DNA from 4 places in the Psychromonas sp. CNPT3 genome. Region 3 is predicted to be linked to each of the others. Evidence: predicted binding sites of a transcription regulator. Region 3 holds the regulator's gene; each other region holds the start of a gene.
The links. The regulator sigma-54, encoded in region 3, starts transcription at its own class of promoters, with help from an activator protein. The targets are predictions, from matches to a motif close to GTTGGCACGNNNNTNGNNT.

Region 1 (5,810 bases), 160 kb from region 3:
AACTGAAATTAATGCTTCTTTACTGTAGAATGCGCTTGAAAAAATAGGTTTAACTGGAATTTTAATGAAAAAGTTTGATATACAGAAATATAAAATAGAATTTATGGAAAAATTCCCTTTCGATTTTAGTACATGGATGTCGCCGACTATTCGTGATTACTATTCTCTTTGTATTAAAAGAGCGCATTCGAATCGTGAGCAATTTCGTTTGTGGGTGAAAGAATATAGTATCTTAAAAGATGGAAAAACGATTAATGTAGCGCAAAAGCCGGTCAACCTTTCACCCGAAGCGCGTGAATTGTTTTTAACCTTGCGAGCTCAAATTGGTGAAGAGGTGCATGTGGGCGACTGGTTGGCGATTGAGCAAACGCGTATTGATCAATTTGCACACGTGACAGAAGACAAGCAATGGCTACATACGGATGTACAAAGAGCAAAAAAAGAATCGCCTTTTAAGACGACGATTGCGCATGGTTTTTTAACACTTTCGTTATTGCCTTACCTAACGGACAGTGTAGATCCTGAAAAATCGCCTTATCCGGGGGCGAAGATGACAATCAATTATGGTTTAAACCAAGTACGTTTTCCGTATCCGATAAAAACAGGGAGCGTGGTGCGAGCACACAGTCGTTTAATTAAAGTAACCCCTATAAAGCGCGGTTTAGAAATAGAGAAAGAGATCTCTGTTGAAATAAAAAACACGCGTAGGCCCGCCTGTGTAGCGGTTTCTGTCGTTCGGGTCTACTTCTAAGTTTATATACCTATCCCCCAAAAGCTTTAAGGATGAAACCTTAAAGCTTTTTTTTTAATTAATTTCCTAAAGTTATTTTGTAGGCAGTCGATATAGTATTTAAGTCTGAATATCGACTGTTTTGAAAATGAAGCGACACGGCAAGTAAAATAAATTTTAAAAAAAGTTTAAAGTTATTTTTTAAGCGGTCGATACAAGATATATACACAATTACACTGCTTTATATTTATAAGTAAAGTCAGAAAATAACCTAGGAGTAGATTATGGCTCAAGTAGTAAACACCAATGTGATGTCATTGAATTCACAACGTCAGTTGAATAAATCACAAGCGTTAGGTAACCAAGCAATGGAACGCCTATCTTCTGGCTTACGTATCAATAGTGCAAAAGATGATGCTGCGGGTCTTGCAATCTCTACGGGAATGCAATCACAAATTAAAGGTATCAACCAAGCCGTACGTAATGCAAATGATGGTGTTTCAATGTCACAAACTGCAGAAGGGTCTATGGATGAAATGACCAATATTTTGCAACGTATGCGTGAGCTATCTGTACAGTCTGCCAATGATACTAACTCATCATCAAACAGACAATCCATTCAAAAAGAAGTGGATCAGTTGCATTCAGAATTAGATCGTATCGCTGAAACAACAGAGTTTAATGGAGCAAAACTACTTAATGGTACAGCGGGTAGTACTACGCTACAAATCGGTGCTAATGAAGGTCAAACATTAACTTTTTCTATCGATTCTGTAAGTACTAATGCATTGGGCCTAAATGGCGATTTGAACAAAGCCGACCTTAATGGTGGCCGTGTAGTAAGCGCAATTGCTGAATCAACGATTGATATCAATGGCGTGACTATCGGTACTGCAACGGATATTACCGGTAATACAGCCCAGGCTAATGCCAATGTAATTAATGATAAAACATCAGAAACAGGTGTTATGGCAACAACGTATAATGTTGTTCAAGGTGCATCGACCGAAGCAGGTAAAGCGGTATCTGGTATCACTACGGGATTAGAAATTAAAATTGGTGACGATGCAACGGTTACACTGGGCGCAACATCGTCTATGTCTAACTTAGTAGAAACAATTAACCGTGATGTGGGTGGCGTAACAGCTTCTTTAGATGATAACGGTGGCTTACTATTAACCAATGATACAGGCAAAGATATTACTATCGGTGGTACAGTGGATAACTCTGGTTTAACTGCCGCTACAAGTACTGGTTTTATTGCACTTAAAAGTATTGATGGCTCTGCGATTAGTATTAATGATAAAGGGGATCCGAGTGCGGGTGTTGAAACACTTAAAACAGGTTTCTTAGTATCAAATGGTGCGGGTACATTAACAACTGACTCTACTGTTGCATTAGATACTGCGACCGTGTTAAAAGAAGATAAAATTCAAATTAATGGCATTGATTTGGTATCGACTGGCGGTACTGCCGGTGAGTTACTCGGCGCTGTGAATGCACTGACAGAACTTACGGGAGTTACTGCAACTGAAGTTACAGGTGGTGGATTTGTACTAAGCTCTAAAGATGGTAGCGCAATTGAAGTGACATCTAAAGCGGATGGTCAAGCAGCACAAGCAACTGCACTAGCAAAAATTGGTATGGGTAATGAAATGGGTGGTAAAGTTATCCGCTCTTTAGGCACCAACGTATCTACAATGGCGGGTGCATCAAGTGCAATTACTTCGATTGATAAAGCACTGGGACAAATCAGTGGATCACGTGCGGGCTTAGGTGCATTACAAAACCGTTTGGGCTCTACCATTTCGAATTTAGAAAATGTATCACAAAACTTGTCAGCATCTAACTCTCGAATTCAAGATGCAGATTTTGCTCTTGAAACTTCTAAAATGAGTAAAGCGCAAATTCTACAACAAGCGGGTACTTCGATGTTAGCACAAGCAAATGCATCAGCAAAAAGTGTACTTTCTTTACTTGGTTAAAGATGAGGGTGCTACCTTTATATAGTGTTAATATAGCTCCCTAGCAATAGGGGGCTTTTTCGCTATTTATAACAATGGATTATTGTGGAGGTTATATGTCAGATTTTACTATTTCATCATCACCTATAAATAGACAGGCGAATGAAACCTCGAAGGAACGAGACGTCGAAAAGATCGATACTAAGGATCAGATCAAGGAAGATAAAGCCCTCGATAGTATGAGTGCTAAAAGTGATCCTAAAGATTTGAAACTGGGTATTGATAACATTGAAGAGACCGTTGCTGAGATTAATGATTTTATGAGTAGCATGCAAAGTCACCTTTCTTTTCATATTGATAAAGAGCTTGAACAAGTCATTATATCGGTGATTGATGGTGAAACGGATGAGGTTATTCGTCAAATTCCATCAGAAGATTTAGTGATCTTATTAAAAAAGATGGACGGTGTTAAAGGAATGTTGTTTGATACCAAAGTATAGCTAAAGAGTAACTTAGCTAAATATTAATTATATGTGGTGATGTTGGTTCATTTCTTGCTTAGATAGTGATATTCGTGCATTAATGAGTCATATCAATTAAGGAGTTTCATATGTCATCAGTAACTTCAACAGGGCTTGGCTCTGGACTTGATATTAATGCAATTGTTGGTGCAATTGTTGGGGCGGAAAAAGATCCTGCTTTATCTAAAATCACCAAAGAAGATGCCAAAGCCACCGCTATAATTTCTGCTTATGGATTACTTAACGGTGATCTTGATGATTTTAAATCGTCTTATAAAGACCTCGCCTATAGCTCTACATTTTCAGCCGCCAGTGCTTCAAGTAGTGATACTTCCATTCTTGATACAAAACTCGGTGTGGGTGCTCAAACGGGTACATGGCAGTTTGAAATCAAACAAAAAGCACAAGCACAAACACTCGTTTCTGGCGCTAATAGTAGTTTTTCGAGTGTTAAAGATCCTATTGGTGAGGGTGTTATTTCGTTGCGTTTTGGGGCTTATAATGAGGATGGCAGTGATTTTTCTGTTAATGCGGATAGGCCTATCGAAAAAATCACGATTGATGGTAAAAATAACTCATTAGAAGGCTTACGTAATACCATTAATAATGGTGATTATAGTGTTAATGCTTCGATTATTAATGATGGTAATAATTACCGGTTAGTCTTAACCAGTAAAACAACAGGTAAAGAGAATGCATTAGAAATAACGGTGGCAGATGCCAACGGAGACGCTCTTCCTAGCTCGAATGCTTTAAATAACTTTACGTATACTGCAACTCAGAAAAATTTAGAGCAAACATCTTTGGCACAAGACGCCATCATTGTGATGAATGGCATTCAAATTACTCGTGATAGTAATGAGATCACCAGTGTCATTGAAGGTGTGACTTTAAATATTAATGGTGAAACTGCGCCGGGTAAAAAAGTAACACTTAAAATTGATGCTGATAATAGTAAAGTGAAAGAGCAGATAGAAGCTTTTGTTGAAAACTATAATGCCACGTTTGCTAAAATGAATGAATTAACCTCTTATAAAGGCGCTAAAGCCGATAATAACGGTGTGTTAAACGGTGATTCAACGATCCGTAATATAAAAAGTATGATGCGTGGCGTGTTAAATACACAGGTTAAACATATTCAAGGTAGCATCCATAGTTTTGCTGACCTAGGTATTTTAACGAAACGTGATGGTACGTTAGAATTAAACTCTTCAAAGTTTGAAGATGCATTAAAGAATGACATGCAAGGTATTGCTGACTTTTTTACGGCAACAGGTGTTGCGAGTGATACTTTAGTTTCATTTGATAAAAATAGTAGTTTAACTAAGCCTGGGACTTATGATGTTGAAATTCTCAAGCTAGCGACACAAGCAACACTTAAGGATGGGCTTGTATCTAGCCTGACTCCATCCGTTAATTCAGGTAATGATACGTTTAAAATGCGTATTGATGGCTATCTTTCTGAAGATATTGTACTGAGTCAAAAAACCTATGCATCCATTGATGATTTAGCAACAGAAATGCAGTTGAAAATAAATTCAGATCCTAATTTCATAAAAAACGGGATCAGTATTAGTGTGCTCAATGACGCGGGTAAACTTTCTTTTACATCCAATAAATATGGATCGGGATCAAGCTTGGCTTTTAATGAAGTGGGTGCTGATTTTTATGCTGATTTTGGTGTTGGTGTTGTATCAGCGGGGATTACGGGTAGTAATGTACACGGTAAAATAGACGGTCACTTAGGTTATGGAGATGGTCAATTTTTACTATCAGAAAAAGGCGATTCTACAGGCATCAAGTTATTAATAGAAGGGGGTGCTTTAGGTCCTCGTGGCGATGTGACTTATGCCGAAGGTATGACTAAATTGATGAATAATTTATTATCGGGTATTATTGATAGTAATATATCGGGCTCTAGTGGTGACACGAGTACAAGTAGTGGCATTATCGATGGTAAAGTAGATTCTTTATATAAGAAAATAGCGTTACTTGATACTAGAAAAGAAAGTTTAATATACCGAATGGATAAACTAGAAGCACGTTTATATAAAAACTTTAATGCGATGGATTCGGCCGTTTCTATGATGGGTAATACCATGACCAATTTAAAAAACTCTTTAAAAGCGTTACCGGGTTATACACGAGATTAACATCACGATCCTCTTATTTTCTACATTAAATAATTTAAAATATTTAATGTGGAAAATCGTTTTTTAACACGAATATTCATTACCGCCTTCTTTTTATCGTGCTCAATCCCTTATTTTATATCCATTACCAATCAAAGTGCTTTATTCAGGTGTCAGTTCGGATACTAAGGCAAGGCGCAGTATGATGACAATGCCCCGCGTTTATCAAATACAGCAACGCTGAATTAGTTTTCGGACTGACGAGCGGAAGCTTAAAGGCAAACATCTTCTGCATAAGAACGTTTCAGTTAAAGCCGTTATACCTTCAACTTTCTTCCTATAATATATTTGCTTCGCCACTTTCTTAATTTTTAACCTTGAATGATAACGGGTATATATAGCTGAAAGGGTCATATATTTTTTTGTGTGTAAAGATCCTAAATGGGTCTATCTCGGCGGACTT
Region 2 (5,810 bases), 610 kb from region 3:
TGAGATCCAAAGCAGTTGCTGATCTTTCATGCCATGTGCTTTTGCATCGGTTGGATGCATTTGAACATATCCAGGTTCATCCGCTAATGTTTGCAACGCAGAACAATTTCCCGTCATTGAACGACAAGAATAATGACCCACTTCGCGCACCGTTGATAGCACTAAAGGATACTCACGATCAGGCAATTCTTGGGGTGGACGCCACTCTGAAGCAAACAACTGTCCGCGTCCATTTTCAGTGGTAAATTTGTTTCCTTCAAATAAGAATGAAGTCCCCAAATCATGATCACCTTCATCGGTACATGGCCATTGCACATTTTTTAAGCCATCCATTTTATCATACGTTGCACCCGCAAAATCAGGACATAAACTACGAATTTCATCCCAAATTTCATTGGTGTTTTCATACGACATTGGATAACCCATTGCCGTTGCCATTAACGAGAAAATTTCCCAGTCAATTTTTGTTCCAGCAGGTGGATTTATCGCTTTATTAAAACGTTGGAAACCACGATCAGCACAACTATAAACGCCCTCATGCTCGCCCCAACTCGTCGCTGGGAAAATGACATCTGCCATAGCAGCCGTTTGCGTCATGAAAATATCTTGAACAATAACAAGATCAAGTTTACCCATCATTTCACGAAAGGCAGCTAAATCTGCTTCGGTTTGAGCGGGATCTTCACCAAAGATATAGTAAGCCTTCATTTTGCCGTCATGAACTAAATGGTTCATGTTGGTTATTTTATCGCCTTCTTCCGCTGATAACGGGACGCCCCATTTACTCTCAAATTTTTCACGAACAGCCTCATCCGTTACTTTTTGGTAGCCCGGGTAGATATTAGGTAACATACCCATATCACAGGTACCTTGTACATTGTTTTGTCCGCGAACAGGACCACAACCTACGCCTCGACGACCGAAGTTACCGGTGATAAGTGCAAGACTTGCAAGCCCTTTTACCACATCAACCGCTTGTCCGTATTGTGTTACTCCCATTCCCCAAAGGATCATAGATTCAGAAGCACTTGCATATGTACGCGCAACGCGGCGAATATCTTCAGGTTCAAGACCGGTAATAGAGGCCACTTTTTCAGGTGTATATTCACTGATGATCTTTTTATATTCTTGCAAACCATCGGTATATTTATCGATATATACTTGATCCTGTAAATTTTCAGCAAAAATTGTATTAGCCAATGCATTAACAAGGGCCATGTTAGATCCATTCTTCAGTTGTAGCCATTGATCAGCTACGCGTGCACTTTCAATCTTACGAGGATCACAGACAATGATTTTTGCACCATTGGCTTTGGCCTTAAGAATATGTTTTGCCACAATAGGATGTGAATCACCCGCGTTATAGCCAAAAATAAGTAAGCATTTTGCATGTTGTATTTCAATAATGGCGTTGCTCATTGCACCGTTACCTACAGTTGTCTCCAGACCGGAGACTGATGGAGCGTGTCACACCCTAGCGCAGTGATCCACGTTATTGGTACCAATAACCGCTCTCGCAAACTTTTGCATCACAAAGTTTGCTTCGTTACCAGGTCCGCGTGCACAACCGGTGGTCATGATCGCATCAGGACCAAAGTTTTCTTTGATTGATAATAGACGAGAACTGGCAAATTCAATGGCTTCATCCCAAGAAACTTTTTCCAATTTCCCGCTTTTTTCTCGACGGATCATCGGGCTTTTAAGACGTGGAACTAAAAGGTTTGTATCATTGAGAAAATCCCAACCATAATATCCTTTGAGGCACAATTCACCTTCATTATTACGACCATTGGCCGCCTCAGCACCTACCACTTTACCGTTTTCAGTCAGTAAATTTAATTTACATCCTGTCCCGCAATATGGGCATACTGTTAGTGTTTTTTCCATTTAAAAATCTCACTTTTATCGCTTTATTTTTACTTCAATGACACATAGCGTCATGAACTAATAGTATTAAAAAGAAATCACTTAACCGGCTGCGCATGCTGCCGCCAATTGTTTTTTCTTATTCATTTCATCTAAATCTTCAGACGTTACTAAACGTAACGCGTTGGTTGGGCAAACTTGAATACAAGCAGGACCGTCATCACTATGTGCACATAAGTCACACTTGAGCGCTAGAGATGTTTGTTTTTCTTCTTTGAACAACGACGATTCTGCGCCTGTGGAAATCGTAGCTGTCACCACCGTCATTGCCCCATAAGGACACGCGACCACACAACTCTTACAGCCAATACAAAGCTCTTGAATAACTTTAATATGATTGTCTTCAGAAATAATCGCGTTATTAGGACAGGCTTTAGCACAAGGAGCATCGTCACATTGACGGCATAATATAGGTGTCGAAACATCTAGCGTTTTAACCACCGTTAAACGTGGCACAAAGTTTTTCTCTGTTAGCGTATAACCTGATCCCTGTTGATGTGAAATAACACAGGCGATAGTACAAGTTGTACAGCCAATACACAGATTAGGATCCGCATAAACAAATTTATTCATGATTTAACCTTTTCTTAACTCAGAGATTCTTATTTAACAAAAATAGACTGAATGACCTCAGAATATTTCTGCTGATTTGCTATCATTAATAGCAAATCATTTTTGCATAAACCGTGCCAATGAAACCATATCAAGAAATATATATAACCGACTGAATTTAAAGTTAAATTTAGATTGCTCATTAAAGTCGGTAATATTAAATATTAAATATCGACAGTCGTTAATTTGATTTCGTCATTAGTGTCGACAGTAAAAAAGACAAGGAATATACGATCTTCTCGCGATAGCGAGGGAATGAAAGGCTGACATTTCAATTCGTATCAGCATGTTCATTGTCTTGAAAAATAAACACTTGCTACTCAGACCAAGCGCTCGGTAATAACGCATCTACCTCGTTCACTTTTTGCAATGCTTGATAGATCTCTTCCACCGCACTTTTTACCATTTCAGTCATCGGAAAAGAAAAAGCAACAATCGCCGGCTGAACGCCAATAAATTCAACTCTTGGAATAAACAGTTTAAGCTCATCAAGTAAGAAATTTAAAGGTAGAGAATGCGTCGACATGATGAACATATCCGCAATCGTATCAGGATCAATAATACGCACAGTGCCCGCTTTTTCAGACATCTCTGCAGCATCCACGAGCACCAACATTTTTGGCTGTAAACGACGTAAAATATGAATGTTATCCTCCGGGATAGTGCCTCCATCAATAACAACCCAGCCTTCTATTGGTAACGTCATCATCTTTTGTGCTAAACAAGGGCCCGCACCATCATCACCCATCATACTATTACCGACGGTTAGTATTACTTTTTCGCAAGGCTTATCAAACAACGCAAGATCCTGCATTGCGGCGCTCGCGCAAGAGGGGGTTATCCCACTGGTGATCCCTGCCATTGCCATATCAGCCATGGATAAATCGACAATAGATAAATTAGCCGACACTGTATTTTGTGCCTGCAGAGCTAAAAAATCCGCATCATGGGAGAAACCCGCATCAAAAGATAGCGTGCTCAATTGAGTACCCTTTGCGTCTTTTTTACCTTGCACTTTTCCAAGTTGATTTCGCATATTATCTATCTCTTATCATCATATACATGGTTTGTTCATGATAAATCGCAGTCAGTACTTTAATAAATGCGTCCGTCATCGTCTGCTCTTTCGTACTCATTTTAGCTTTATCAAGTGCAGAAAAAGCACACGCTAGCATGTGTATATGATCGGGATAAATGGTGATCTCACCAAAGGTAAAATAACGGATCATCTTTCGATGTGCTTCCGTGCTTGGATCAAGCAAATTTACCCATTTTTTATACTCTGTCGTCGTCGCTTCAAAAGCTACTTCTAAACAATCCACAATTCCCAGATGATGCCCAATTGCTAACGTGTAATACAACACTTGTTTAGCTTCTTCAGGCACATCAAATCGTTCATCAACAAATTTACGTTTTAATGCATAAAAAAGCACTTTACCCGTATCGCGTTTTTGCGTTGCCTCTTTATATATTTCGCTGCTCATAACTTGCTTATCAGGCATCGAAACTTGTTCATCTTCAGGTGTCAAAGCCGGTTTTTGCACTATATCTGTCGTTACATTAATCATATTAACCTCGCATAAACGCGAGCGCTTCATGATGTAATATTTTAATGATCTCACTAATACGTGGATCGTTTCTTTCTGACAAAAAGTCTTTTAAATTAGCATCAATCGTCTCGGCGGTGCTCTTAGCGAGCAAGGTCATAAACTCATCGGCTAAAATTCCCCCTTGACGGTATCCAGAAAGAAGGCGCGCTTCGCGTTCAATAATTGTTTTCAACGCCAGAGGAATACCTAAATGTTGCAGCGTTGCTTTTTCATTTTCAGATTCACTGTGACTACGCGACTTTAATTTTTGATCTAGCAAACCTAATGCCATTGCAAATCCGTAAATGGTGGCAGCTGGCGTAGGTGGACAACCTGGAATATAAACATCAACAGGCACTATTTTATCAGTGCCCCCCCAAACGCAATAAAGGTCGTGAAAAATACCACCATCACAGCCACAGGCGCCATAAGAGATAACAATTTTTGGATCGGGCGCCGCTTCATATGCACGTAAAGCGGGCATACGCATGGCACGCGTCACTGCGCCTGTAAATAATAAAATATCTGCATGACGCGGTGATGCGACAATTTTAATACCAAAACGCTCTGTATCAAAAACAGGTGTTGTTGCTGCAAAAATTTCGATTTCACAGCCATTACAACCACCACAGTCAACACGGTAAACATAGGCGGAGCGTTTGATCTCTTTGAGTAACGTCTTTTTTAATTTTCGTACGTTAGCATCTTCTACAACAGGGATCGTTTCTGTATGATCATTGCCAACTAATGACTTAATTCCTTTCATGTTTTTACCCTACTCGCCTTGATTACTGCATTCATCTTGAGATGTTTTATGCGCAGATACTGCGTTTTCTAAACTATCCTTAGCTAATGCATCATGAAAATATTGCCCATGAGAAAGATTCTTGCTATCGAGCATATTCGCGCTACGACAACAGCTTGGGCAGGTGTTTAATAGTTTACTTAAGCGTGGATCATCGCTATCTAGACCGGACTGTAAGAGTAAGTCATGGACGTAAGATACCGCTTTAGTGGGAGCATATGCCTCACCACATTCAGCGCAATGAGCTAGCGTAAAGTTAGCTTCTTCATACAAATCGGCTTTGTTTGTAACGGCCAATTCAAACTCTTGCGATAAAGTGATGGCATTTGTTGGGCACACCTCTTCACAGCGACCACAGTAAATACAGCGCGCAAATGAAATTTCCCAACGGCGCAAATTATTTTCCGTATCGGTTTCCATAATTAATGCATTCGCAGGGCACGCTTGAGTACATGCAGCACACGCAATGCATTGCTCAGGATCATGCTCTGGCTTGCCACGAAAATCGTCGCACACTTCAAGCGGTGCAAAAGGATACTGGATGGTGCTATGAGTACCTGCTTTTGCTATGGTTTTAAATAACTTAAACATGGATTTGCCTTAATTCTTAGTGACAGCCTACTTCAATGGCGAGTTTTTACGTTCAATACTGTAACGTTCGATTTCTTTATACGGTATTGTTTTGCTTGTTCCTTTTTTCTTATCAATAATCGTTACCCTGTCTGTACATGAATAACAGGGATCCAAACTACCAATGATTAAAGGTGCATCCGATACCGTATTACCACGTAGCATATAACGCAGTGTCGGCCAGTTTGCATAGGTCGCAGCACGACAACGCCAGCGGAATAATTTTTGGTTATCACCGGTCATACTCC
Region 3 (5,810 bases):
GACCGACGGCAAGACCGCGGATAACTAGCGCTAAGGTTTGATTTCCTGCAATGCCACCCATGCTAGGCACAATCGTCATTAGGACTGCAAGTGTTGCCATTTGTTCGAGTGTGGCTTCAAACATATTTGAAACGGAGGCCGCAATAAAGGCGGCTAATAAATTAACAGATAACCACATAGTGCGTCTTTTGGCACTCGGAAATACGGGCGCGAAGGTATCTTCGTCATCATCCATACCTGCCATGCCCATCATAGAGTGCTCACCTGATTCACGAATAATATCGACCACATCATCAATGGTAATACGTCCGAGAAGTTGGTTGTTGGTATCGACGACGGGGGCTGAGATCCAATCGTGACGTTGGAAAAGTTTAGCTATTTCTTTTTCATCCATCGCAACGAGTAGCATTTCTGTTTGACTATTCATAACCTCGGCAACCGAGAGTGACGGATCGACAGTAAGTAAAGTTGAAAGAGGCACATCACCAATTAACTGGTCGTTTACATCAACAACATAAAGTGTATCGGTTGTTTCAGGTAATTCGCCTTTTAAGCGTAAATACCGCAGCACCACATCAATAGAAACATCCGGTCTCAAGGTGATTGTGTCGGTATTCATGATAGAGCCAGCAGTATCTTCGGGGTAAGCGAATGCTTGCTCTACGCGGTGCCTGTCTTGCTCTGCCATTTGTTCTAAAACGGCTTGATAAAGACTATTTGGAATACCACGTAAAATATAGGCAAGTTCATTACTTTCCATGCCCTCTGTTGCAGCCACCAGATCACTGGCTTTCATTAAACTAATAATACCGTCTTTGGCATCTTCATTTAATTCTTCAAGGATCTCACCTTGTTGGTCGTGATCAGTTAAATTCCAGAGGATTTTACGGTTTGCGGGGGGGGAAGATTCAAGTAACAATGCCACATCACAGGCTGGCATTTTTTCAAGTAGACGACGTGTTGAGACAAACATACCACTTTCTAAAGCGTTATTAACTTCGATTAGGCGTTGCTGGGCATTTTGTAAATCACTGTTTTCCAACATGGAGTGGCCCCTTTTCCTTATGCTTAAGCTAACTTAGCGATGCAATAGCCTAAGTCTACTTTTGTGTATGGCCTTTAAATTCGGCTCTTATTTTGTTGTTTTTATATTATAGTAAGTCAAGACACCTTGTTTGCTTAGCGATCTTATGTATTTTACCGCTTAAGTTATTGCGTATTGTAGAGATTTGTTTGCTGATAGCTACTGCTTTATCGTTATTTTAAACATTTATGTTCAATTTGTACCGGGTAATGATTTTTAAAGCGCTTCGCCAGTTGCTCCGCGACATAAACGGAGCGATGCTTTCCACCAGTACACCCAATTGCAATGGTGACATAATGACGATTATTATTTTCTAAATGTCCAAGCCATGATTGGAATAAATTATCGATTTGATTAATCGTTTGCTTTACGACGGGAAAGGCATCTAAATACTCTTCGATGCAAGGATCAAGTCCGGTATATTGTCGTAAGTCTTCTTGCCAGTGTGGGTTAGGCAAAAAACGCACATCAAACATGTAATCAGCATCTTCGGGATGCATATATTTAAAACCAAAGGATTGAATGACTAAAAGAAGTTTACTTTTACTGCTACCTTGTAAATAAATTTTTAAACGCTCATTGAGATCATGAATAGATAGGGTCGTAGTATCAATAACGAGAGAGGCTTTCTCTTTGATAGGTTGTAACAGTAAGTGCTCTAATTCTAATGCTTGTGATAAGGACATTTTTTGCTTAGAAAGAGGATGTAATCGTCTGGTTTCGCTATAGCGCCGAATAAGCTCTGTACTGTCAGCATCAATGTAAATGATGTCGCTTTCGACTTTGTCTTGCAAGCGTTGCAATAAATCAGCTATCTGCGAGGATTCACCGGGAAGATTACGTACGTCTAAGCTAATCGCCACTTTATTGTGCTTAGCATCGACATTTTCTAATAATTGTTCAAGTAAGGCAAAAGGGATCCCATCAATACAGTTATAACCCAGATCTTCAAGCACATGTAGTGCGATAGTTTTACCCGATCCAGAGCGGCCACTGATGATGATTAACTTCATAGTTAAGATCCCTTAATTGATTTTTAATTACATTGTAAGCATTCAAACAATATTTTATCGTCGGTCGCACTTCTTAATTGGCGTAAGAGTGTTTTATCTAATAATTTTTCACTGATGGTTGCAAGCGCGCTTAAATACTCTTGGCAACGATCTTCGGGCACAAAGATAGCAAATAAAATATCCACACTTTTACCATCTGATGCATCATAATCAATACCCTTTTGGCATTGTAAAAAAACACCTGTTGCGGGTAAGTCGCTGGAAATTTTAATATGTGGGATCGCAACACCAGAGCCAACCGCTGTTGAGCCGATTTTTTCTCGGGCAATGAGTTCATTAAAGAGAACTTGATGATCAAGGTTCAATGTTTTAGCCGCACTAATACTTATTTTTTCTAAAGCCGATTTTTTGCTGTTGCAATTTACTTGGCTAAAGACTGAATCTTCAGTTATTAAGGTAGATATTTTCATAGGGATCACTTTTTTTCTGTTCAATAGATGCAACAGAGATAATCATCTTTATTTTAAACAAGCTGATGTATAAATATTAAGCGTTTAAATAACGCAATAATAACAATAACATTAACATGAACGATGCGCTCCTAGCTATTTTTTTGCTAAGCGCTTTTTCTTTTTATTGAAAAGGCGCGAGTTTAGCAGGTTGTAAGTGCATTGCCATGTGTAAATCACTATTTTTTAATTTTTATCATACTTATAACTCATTATAGTGCATTAAATTAACTGTTTTCTTTGATTTGACGGGGGGATGCCTAAGGATTCTCGATATTTTGCAACGGTACGTCGAGCCACTTTAATACCTTGATCATCAAGTAATTTTGTCATTTTGTTATCACTTAATGGTTTGTTATTAGGTTCGCTTGCGACTAATTTTTTAATTAAAGCGCGAATAGCGGTGGACGAGCACTCTCCGCCACTTTCTGTCGCCACATGACTTGAGAAGAAAAATTTTAATTCATAAATACCACGTGGCGTATGCATAAATTTTTGGGTGGTGACGCGAGAGATTGTTGATTCGTGCATTTCGACTTCAAAGGCGACATCATTGAGTACCATCGGCTTCATCGCTTCATCACCGAGTTCAAAAAAATCTTGTTGCTGCTCTACAATGCATTTTGAAACCTTTAATAAGGTATCATTACGACTTTCTAAACTTTTGATAAACCACTTTGCTTCTTGTAAATGGCCTTTAATAAATGCGTTGTCAGCTTTACTGATCTTGCCTTTACAAAGGTCTGCATAATGTTGGTTTATAGATAAATTTGGATCACAGTCTTGATTTAAAGAGACGCACCATTGATCCGCTATTTTTTTTACATACACATCTGGCACAATATATTGCGCCTGACTGCTCTCTATTTTATTACCTGGGCGAGGCTCAAGGCTTTGTATTAAACGCATAATATGGGCTAATTGTGCTTCTTTTAATTTAGTCTTTCGTGCCAACGTTCGATAATCACGGCTTGCTAAAAGTTGCATATGTTGATCAAGGATCATTAACGCTTCTTGGCGCCAAGGCGTATCTTCACTTAGATTTCGTAATTGAATTTGTAAGCACTCTTTTGTGCCTCGAGAGGCAACGCCAACCGGGTCAAAATGTTGTATACGCTTAAGGACGGCTAATATTTCATCGAGCTCTAAATCATCTACATCTTTTTGCAAGCTTTCTAAAATGGATTCACAGCTACTGGTTAAATAGCCTGATTCATCGATAGAATCGATGATATTGGCTGCAATTAATAAATCGGTATCAGAAAAGGGAGTTAATTGCATTTGCCAAACAAGATGATCTTGTAAAGTGGTACAGGATTCGCCTTGATAAACACGATCTTCGCCATCAAAGGAGCTTCGTCCGGATGAGATGGTGGTGGTCGGAGGCGGAGTATAGGCCTCATCCCAGTTATTTTCGACCGGAAGATCATCAGAAAACTCTAGTTTAGAGATCGCCTCAGCAGTATCTATTTGACTACTATCTTGTTCTTTTTTTATGTCTTCAAGGCCACTATCATCCTCTTGCTCAAGAAGAGGATTTTCATCGAGCGCATTTTGGATCTCTTGTTGTAAGTCTAAGGTAGAAAGTTGTAATAATTTGATTGCTTGTTGTAATTGAGGGGTCATTGCAAGTTGCTGACCCATTTTCAATTGTAAACCTTGTTTTATCAAAATACTTTCTTCCTTACTAGTAGAGTTAATGACGATAACTATAGCTTAAATGCATCGCCTAAATAGACTTCTTTAACTTTGGCATTAGATAGGATCTCCTCCTGAGTTCCTATCGCGATTATTTCTCCATGGCTAACGATATATGAGTGCTGACATACATCTAATGTTTCGCGTACATTGTGATCCGTGATTAAAACGCCTAAGCCTCGATCGCGTAGTTGTTCAATAATTTTTTTAATATCGAGTACTGAAATAGGATCAACACCGGCAAAAGGTTCATCTAATAAAATAAACTTTGGATCGGTTGCGAGTGCTCTGGCTATTTCTACGCGTCGCCTTTCACCCCCAGAGAGGCTCATGCCTTTGTTATCTTTAATATGATTAATATTAAAGTCATTAAGTAACGCATTCAATTTTTCAGTGCGCTGGGCAGACGTTAGGTTTTTACGCGTTTGTAATATACCCATAATGTTTTCAGTTACGGTTAGACGTCTGAAAATAGAGGCTTCTTGAGGTAAATAACCAATCCCTTTTTGCGCTCTAATGTGCATGGGTTGATGTGAGATATCTTCATCATCAATGCATATTTTACCTTCATCTTGTTTAACCAGGCCTACCACCATGTAAAATGAGGTGGTTTTTCCTGCGCCATTTGGGCCTAATAAACCGACAATTTCACCCGTTTTAACGGTTAAATTAACGCCATTTACGACGGTGCGTCCTTTGTAACTTTTTACGAGTCCCGTTGCGATCAATTCAGCCATTTTTATTTTTCTTTTGTTGAGTTAGGTTTATTGTTGTTTTTTTCAAACTGAGCCGGTAAAAAAACCGTTTTAACCCGTTTTTCATTATTTTTATCACTCATCACAATCAACTCTTCGGTGTTTAAATAATAAATAATTTTAGCGCCGTTAATGCGACTGTCTAATTGCTTAACTTGTGCATTGCCTGTTAGCGTGATTTTAGATTTAGCGACATCATAATGAATGCTATTTGCTTGCGCATTAAAAGGCCGACCATCTTCTTGTGTTTGATAAAAAGTAGCGACGTTACCTTTTGCTAACATTTGCTCATGATTAGGCTGTGCAGTACGGGTGACAATGAGTTTATCTGCTTTTATGATAATACTACCTTGGGTGAGTAAAACATCATCAACAAAGGTAATACTATTATTTTTCATTTTGGCATGCTGACTAATAGAGCTAACATGAATAGGTTTTACATAATCTGATTCTAGCGCCCAAGCACTAAGTGAAAAGAGTAGGGCACTGCTGATCAAACCAATTTTAATTTTTTTCATTAAAATACACCGCTTTTATATTGTTTTTTACTATCATTTCGTTACTCAGTAGTGAAGCCCACATTCCGACACCTTGTTGATGCATTTGCGGACCATCCCAAGTAATAAACAGATTTGAACTGATTTCTTTTTTATCCAGCAGTAAAGTGAGCTCTTCAGTGGCTATATTTTGTATGAGTTGATCTAAACTTAGGTTTTCAACGCGCACATCATGAGTCAATTTTAATGTGTTT
Region 4 (5,810 bases), 1.0 Mb from region 3:
CAAAATATCAATAGGTCTTATCTATTGCAATGGGGGTGTGTTTACTGCTTTTGAGTAAAAGGAAGGGGTTTTTCCCGCCGTCGATGGCGTAAGCTAAGCGGTTGCTCGGTTGCGATATTTTCCCAAATATTAAGAATAGGACTATCAAGATTAAAATGGCATTTTTGGGTTGGCGCGCAATTAACGTTAGCAGGTGTAAAGTATTGCTATGGTTAAGATTGGGCAAGTCATTAAATTAAGGCGGATTAAATAAAATTTATATCCGCCTCTCTCCGTTACCAATAAGAGTGCTAATTTTCGATGAACTTTCATCACGACTCTCTTTAAATATCGATTTTAATCAATATGACATCTGCTTTATGACTTGCTGTGATGCTTTAGGTTAAAGCGAATATAAAACGCTATCGTTTGGGGAAACTAATATTATTATTTTGTAGATATGGTTAACGAGCTATCAACGTTTAACTCATTTACTTTGTCAAAAAAGGAGACGATAACCCCAACAATAACGACGGAAATACATCCAATGACGCCATAAAAGAAGAAGTTAAGATGCGTATATTCTTTGACAAACAGCACGCTAATAACACTGACTATCACACCTAGCATTGCGCTTTTAGCTGTTGCTTTGCGGAAGAAGATACCGAGCATAAATAATCCTGTCATGGGGCCTCCTAATAAACCTAATAGGCTGTTAAAGGTATTCCATATTTCACTTTCGTTCGCTAAAACTAAATAAGATGATGCCGTAATACTTAGGAGTCCCGCACCCACAGTGACATATCGACCTATTTGTAATTGTTGTACTGATGAGGCCTGTTTATTAATTTTACAATATACATCGGAGGTAAAACAGGCTGAAATACTATTTAGGCTACTCGAAATACTCGATTGTGAGGCTGCAAAAATAGCAGCGATAATGAGCCCTGCAATACCTGCTGGCATTTGTGAAATAATATAAAAAGGCAGAATACCACCCGTATTAAAATTATCCGGTAAGAGGTCAGGTTGTTGCGAATAATAAGCAAATAAAGCTGAGCCTACGGCAAAGAAAAAGACAGGTACAACAGCCACTAATTTGGCATTCATCACTAATGATTTTTTCGTTTCTTCTAGATTTTTTGTCACAATATAGCGTTGTACGACATCTTGACTGGCCGTAAATTGTTGCAAGGAAGCAAAAAAGAAACCAATCATGACAACGGGCACGGTTGAATCTGTCCAACTCCAAGAAAATTTATCCATGGGGAAAAATTTATCGGCATCTGCCGACATATTAAAAACTTCTACTACACCGCCATCAACATTAAAGCAGATCATGACAAAGACTAACACGCCCGCAAACGACAACATGATCCCTTGTATTACGTCTGTCCAAATAACCCCTTCAATACCCCCTAAAAATGTATAAATGATACACAATATACTGATCACAAACACAATGGTAAGCGGGTTGATCTCAATAAACGGAATTAAGGCAAGCGCGGTTAAATAGGTAATGATAGCAATGCGCCCAATATGAAAAATCATAAAGGAAAAACTAGCAAATAAACGCATTTTCACATCAAAACGCAACTCTAAATATTCATAAACCGACGTTAAATTTAATTTTCGAAAAAAGGGAATATAAAACCAAAATACAAAGGGTAAGACCGCGATAGCAACATATTGCCCGGCTAAAAAAGTCCAATCACCCGTATATGCTTTAGCGGGGATAGACATAAATGTAATGGAGCTTAATGTCGTTGCAAAAACACTGATCCCCGCAGCCCAACCAGGTATTCGCCCTCCGGCTTTGAAATAATCATCTGCTGATTTTTGTCGACGCGAAAAATAAACTCCGATACCTAATATTACCGTTAAGTACAAAAAGACAACAATATAATTTAATGTTCCAAAAGCTTGTATATGCATAATAAGATAACCTTTATTTGTAATAACAAATCTAAAAAACAAGCATAAAACATCCTTTTCTTACTCTTGTGCCCATAAACAAACACCAATTAATGGCTATTATAATTTCACATTGAAAGGTAGCAAACACCACCATAGAGACTCGCCTGTGCCATAGCAGAAACAATCGCTATTACTTTGTATGTAGCTAAACTCCAAAAGTAAACTGTATTTTAAATATTCGCTTCATGTTGTATTTTTTGGAGTGAAACTTCAATTGATTAATATTTCAAATGCGAACTAGATCATTATAAGAGTCACAGAAAAGTGAAAAACAGCCATTGCAGAAATGCGGCTCTGTGCTCAGTTGACGGCGTAAAGCAAGTTGTTGTCAGGAATATATATTTTCGGATCGAAATATTTATTTTGAGCATTTAACTTTAAATCGTGGTTTATCAAATAGTTCCCTTTGGTTAGGTGGAAATGTGCTCTGTATGATTGATGTGTTGGCTGTTAAATACCTCATCATATTGCTGAACAAAACCATCAGATTAGAAAGGTAAGAGGCATTAATGTTTAAGATGTAAGTCTTGGTTTGGTATGTTGTCGACGCTAGCCGGTGTGACGAATGTCAATGATCAAACTCGGACAGGTGATCTCGCTTAAGCTATGACGCTGGTGCACCGTTTTATGCGTTAGCTACATCATTGTATGTCAGGAAAAGTATCTTCTGATGTTAGTGCCACATAATTCGAATTTTCGACCGAGCAAGGAAAGAATGATCTCTGTGATTTGTTTTTAATGTCCGTTTTTTTATTAAGGGGTTATAGGTTTCTGTTTTACATCTCTTTTTATGTTTAAGTTGGTATGTAAGTTGGCATGTAAGTTGCTTAAGTAAAAGGGTCTTACAAATTTTTGGCAGGAGCCCGAACATGATAGCATTCATCGAACGTATTAAAGAGCAACAAAGCATCGCCACTACAATGGCTTGGATCTGTATCGTCTGTGCAACCTTGTTAACTTTGCCGACGTCTGTCTTTCAAAAAAGCAATGTTGATAATGCCTCATTTTTGACAACCCCTTATGTGTGGGTATTAGCTTTATTGACAGGCTCTTATCTATTAACAATATGTCTTCGTGGTTTTTTTGGCACTTTTAAGCGACGCGTTGAAGAGCGTCAACTGAGCGATCGTCGTAATAAGATGATCCGCCAATTAGATTTTGAAGAAAAAGCCGTTTTACGTGAATTTATTATCCAACGCAAAAATGTATTAGCACTGCCAATGAGTGAGCCGGCTATCAGTAATTTAATGGAATCAGGTGTATTGGTGCCGTCTTTTGAGACGCAAGAAATCAAAGGTAACTCACGCATCATTAAGTTGTCTATTGCCATCGACGCACGTCAGTTATTAACCCTTAGAGTGTTAGGCTTACCGGTTGGAAAATTGACAGAAGAAGAAGCAACGCTATTAAAGGCGGCCCGCCCTGAATACGCGCGCAGTAATTATATCTCTCTATAATATTTTTATTAAGATGCAAAAGGTACTGCCTTCCTTTGCATCTTAAATGCGAACGGGTATTTACTTTCTCTTTTCACTTTTTTCTCTTTTAAAGCCTCTTTTAATAAAATACGTCCCGTCATGTCACTATTTTGCAGGTTAAGCCTATTTCAGTCTGCTCTCAATGCCTGCTATAATCCTTCCTTATTTATTTTATCTTATTTTGAGAACCCTTATGTCTCCAGAACGTTTTGCTCGCATTACTAATATGCTAAACCATCGCCAGCCTGAATTGACGGTATTATTAGAAGATGTGCATAAATCTCACAATTTGGCGGCGATTGTGCGCACGGCAGATGCGGTTGGCGTTAATGACGTACATGCAACGCGCGAAACGAAAACGACTAAAGTATGTGGCGTGACGGCAACAGGCAGTCAAAACTGGGTTAAAATACATACTCATGAAAATATTGAAGATGCAATTGCGGCGTTGCGCGCCCAAGGCATGCAAATCATTGCGACTAATCTCTCGGACACAGCGATTGATTTTAGAGAGGTAGATTATACTAAGCCCACGGCTATTTTGATGGGCCAAGAAAAAACAGGTATTAGTGCGCAGGCATTAGCGCTTGCAGATCAAGATGTGATCATACCAATGCTGGGTATGTGTCAGTCTTTAAATGTTTCGGTGGCTTCTGCGCTTATATTATATGAAGCGCAACGTCAGCGTGAAAATGCGGGTATGTACGGTGAGTGTCGTCTTAGTGATGCTGAGAAACATCGCATTTTATTCGAGGGTGGGCATCCCATTTTTACGAAATTATGTAAACAAAAAAAGATCCCTTATCCTGCACTAGATAGTGAAGGGCAAATAGATGCACCTGATTTATGGTGGCAAGAGATCCGTCAAACTAAAAAATAAAATAGTTGTCGTTGCTTTAGGTCGTCATTGTACTTAAAGCAGCGCCTATCACTACTGGAGTGTGTATTGCAAAAGATTCAGCCCTATTTGCTTGCGGATATTATCCGAGAAATTGAGCAAGATCTCCCCACGTTAGACGTGCAATCAGAACCAAAAGTGGAAAGTAATTTTTCAACGTTACTGTGCCAACGTAGTTTACGTTTAGATAAAGCATTAAACATATCCCCTCTATTACATAATTTCAAAAGATTAACTCAAAAGTGTTTTTGTTTGTTTGGCCTATTGTTTTTCTGTTTAGGTGCGAGTGCCGTGCAACAGTTTTTCTTTAGTGCACAGGGCATGCAAGTTAACTTTTTTTGGGCTTTTTCTCTTTTTTTCTTACCTAATCTGATCATGTTTTTTGTCTGGTTATTTTTATTTTTCCGTCCCCTGTCCTTACAATCCCCCTTTTTAGGGCGACTTAGTTTGTTTTTTATTAATCGATTCGAAAAATATAGACAAGGTAGTGCACCTCGTCATGTACATTTTTGGTGTGTTTTTAAGGCTTACTTTGGTTATGCTTTTAGTGGGAAAATAGGCCGTTACCAATTATCGTGTTTAACGCATCTGTTGTGGTTTAGTTATTTTAGTGGGGCAATATTGATGCTGCTATTAATGCTGGCTACCCATCAAGTTGATTTTATTTGGCAAAGTAGTTTATTGTCGGCAGCGCATTTACAAACCTTTACCCAAAGTCTGGCTACCATCCCGCATTTATTAGGGATCCCAGTGCCCAGTGCAGAGCAGATAGCGAGCAGTCATCTCGGTATACAAAGCGCCTTAAATGAGGGTGATTTACGTTTTGTATGGTCAATGCTATTGATCAGTAGTTTCGCGCTTTATGGGGCTTTGCCTCGTTTATGTTTATTGCTATTGATGCATTATTTATTAGGCCGACAGCATAAACACTATGCTATTGATGAAAGTCTTTTTTATTATGTGCAATTACGCCAAAAATTATTACCTAACAGCATTAATTTAGGGGTGGTCGATGCCGATAAGGAAGGCTCAATTACTGCCTCCATCCCCGATCCAACTGCGCACTCGGTTGTTTTACCCTCTGATTTTTTTGCGCTTGCCATAGAGCTTTCAGATGCATCGATGGCAATAGCATCTCGGCATTTAAAAACGCAGGGCTTAGATCCCCAACTAGAAAATATTTGTGATCATCGCCAGCAACAAAAGTTTATTGACGCTATCAATGAGATCCAAGTACCTACAATCGTCATTTATGTGGCATTAAAGCAACTCCCAGATAGAGGTCTAAAACGTCTATTAACCTTACTTCACTCCTCTTCTAAAAAAACACTGTATGTCCTTTTGATTGATGATGGCAGTATATCGGTAGCGCAAGGTGCGCAGCGTTTAAGTCAGTGGTATCAATTGTTATTACAAGCCGATATTAGTTTAGATAATATTATGCAGTTAAGGAGTCAACATGATTAGTTTATCCGTAG

Region 1: fliD (flagellar filament capping protein FliD) is a predicted target of sigma-54. The motif match lies at 3,236-3,254, and genes of this name have one in related genera.
Region 2: PCNPT3_RS12745 (4Fe-4S dicluster domain-containing protein) is a predicted target of sigma-54. The motif match lies at 2,602-2,620, and genes of this name have one in related genera.
Region 4: PCNPT3_RS01260 (superinfection exclusion B family protein) is a predicted target of sigma-54. The motif match lies at 2,767-2,785, and genes of this name have one in related genera.

The regions. Positions count from the first base shown of each region.
Region 1 is NC_020802.1:2,447,057-2,452,866, reverse strand. Features, by position in the region: gene pyrF (orotidine-5'-phosphate decarboxylase) at 1-28, shown strand, start outside; gene PCNPT3_RS10745 (MaoC family dehydratase) at 65-751, shown strand; gene PCNPT3_RS10740 (flagellin N-terminal helical domain-containing protein) at 1,015-2,715, shown strand; gene PCNPT3_RS13580 (flagellar protein FlaG) at 2,811-3,194, shown strand; gene fliD (flagellar filament capping protein FliD) at 3,305-5,368, shown strand.
Region 2 is NC_020802.1:2,895,969-2,901,778, forward strand. Features, by position in the region: gene fdhF (formate dehydrogenase subunit alpha) at 1-1,887, opposite strand, end outside; gene PCNPT3_RS12745 (4Fe-4S dicluster domain-containing protein) at 1,969-2,499, opposite strand; gene hycI (hydrogenase maturation peptidase HycI) at 2,855-3,574, opposite strand; gene PCNPT3_RS12755 (formate hydrogenlyase maturation HycH family protein) at 3,576-4,106, opposite strand; gene PCNPT3_RS12760 (NADH-quinone oxidoreductase subunit B family protein) at 4,108-4,893, opposite strand; gene PCNPT3_RS12765 (formate hydrogenlyase complex iron-sulfur subunit) at 4,903-5,523, opposite strand; gene PCNPT3_RS12770 (hydrogenase large subunit) at 5,551-5,810, opposite strand, start outside.
Region 3 is NC_020802.1:2,290,085-2,295,894, reverse strand. Features, by position in the region: gene mgtE (magnesium transporter) at 1-1,045, opposite strand, end outside; gene rapZ (RNase adapter RapZ) at 1,258-2,097, opposite strand; gene PCNPT3_RS10130 (PTS sugar transporter subunit IIA) at 2,121-2,567, opposite strand; gene PCNPT3_RS10125 (RNA polymerase factor sigma-54) at 2,829-4,274, opposite strand; gene lptB (LPS export ABC transporter ATP-binding protein) at 4,316-5,041, opposite strand; gene lptA (lipopolysaccharide transport periplasmic protein LptA) at 5,044-5,577, opposite strand; gene lptC (LPS export ABC transporter periplasmic protein LptC) at 5,564-5,810, opposite strand, start outside.
Region 4 is NC_020802.1:262,389-268,198, forward strand. Features, by position in the region: gene PCNPT3_RS01255 (sodium:solute symporter) at 427-1,914, opposite strand; gene PCNPT3_RS01260 (superinfection exclusion B family protein) at 2,826-3,413, shown strand; gene trmH (tRNA (guanosine(18)-2'-O)-methyltransferase TrmH) at 3,628-4,314, shown strand; gene PCNPT3_RS01270 (DUF2868 domain-containing protein) at 4,381-5,799, shown strand; gene PCNPT3_RS01275 (DUF3482 domain-containing protein) at 5,792-5,810, shown strand, end outside.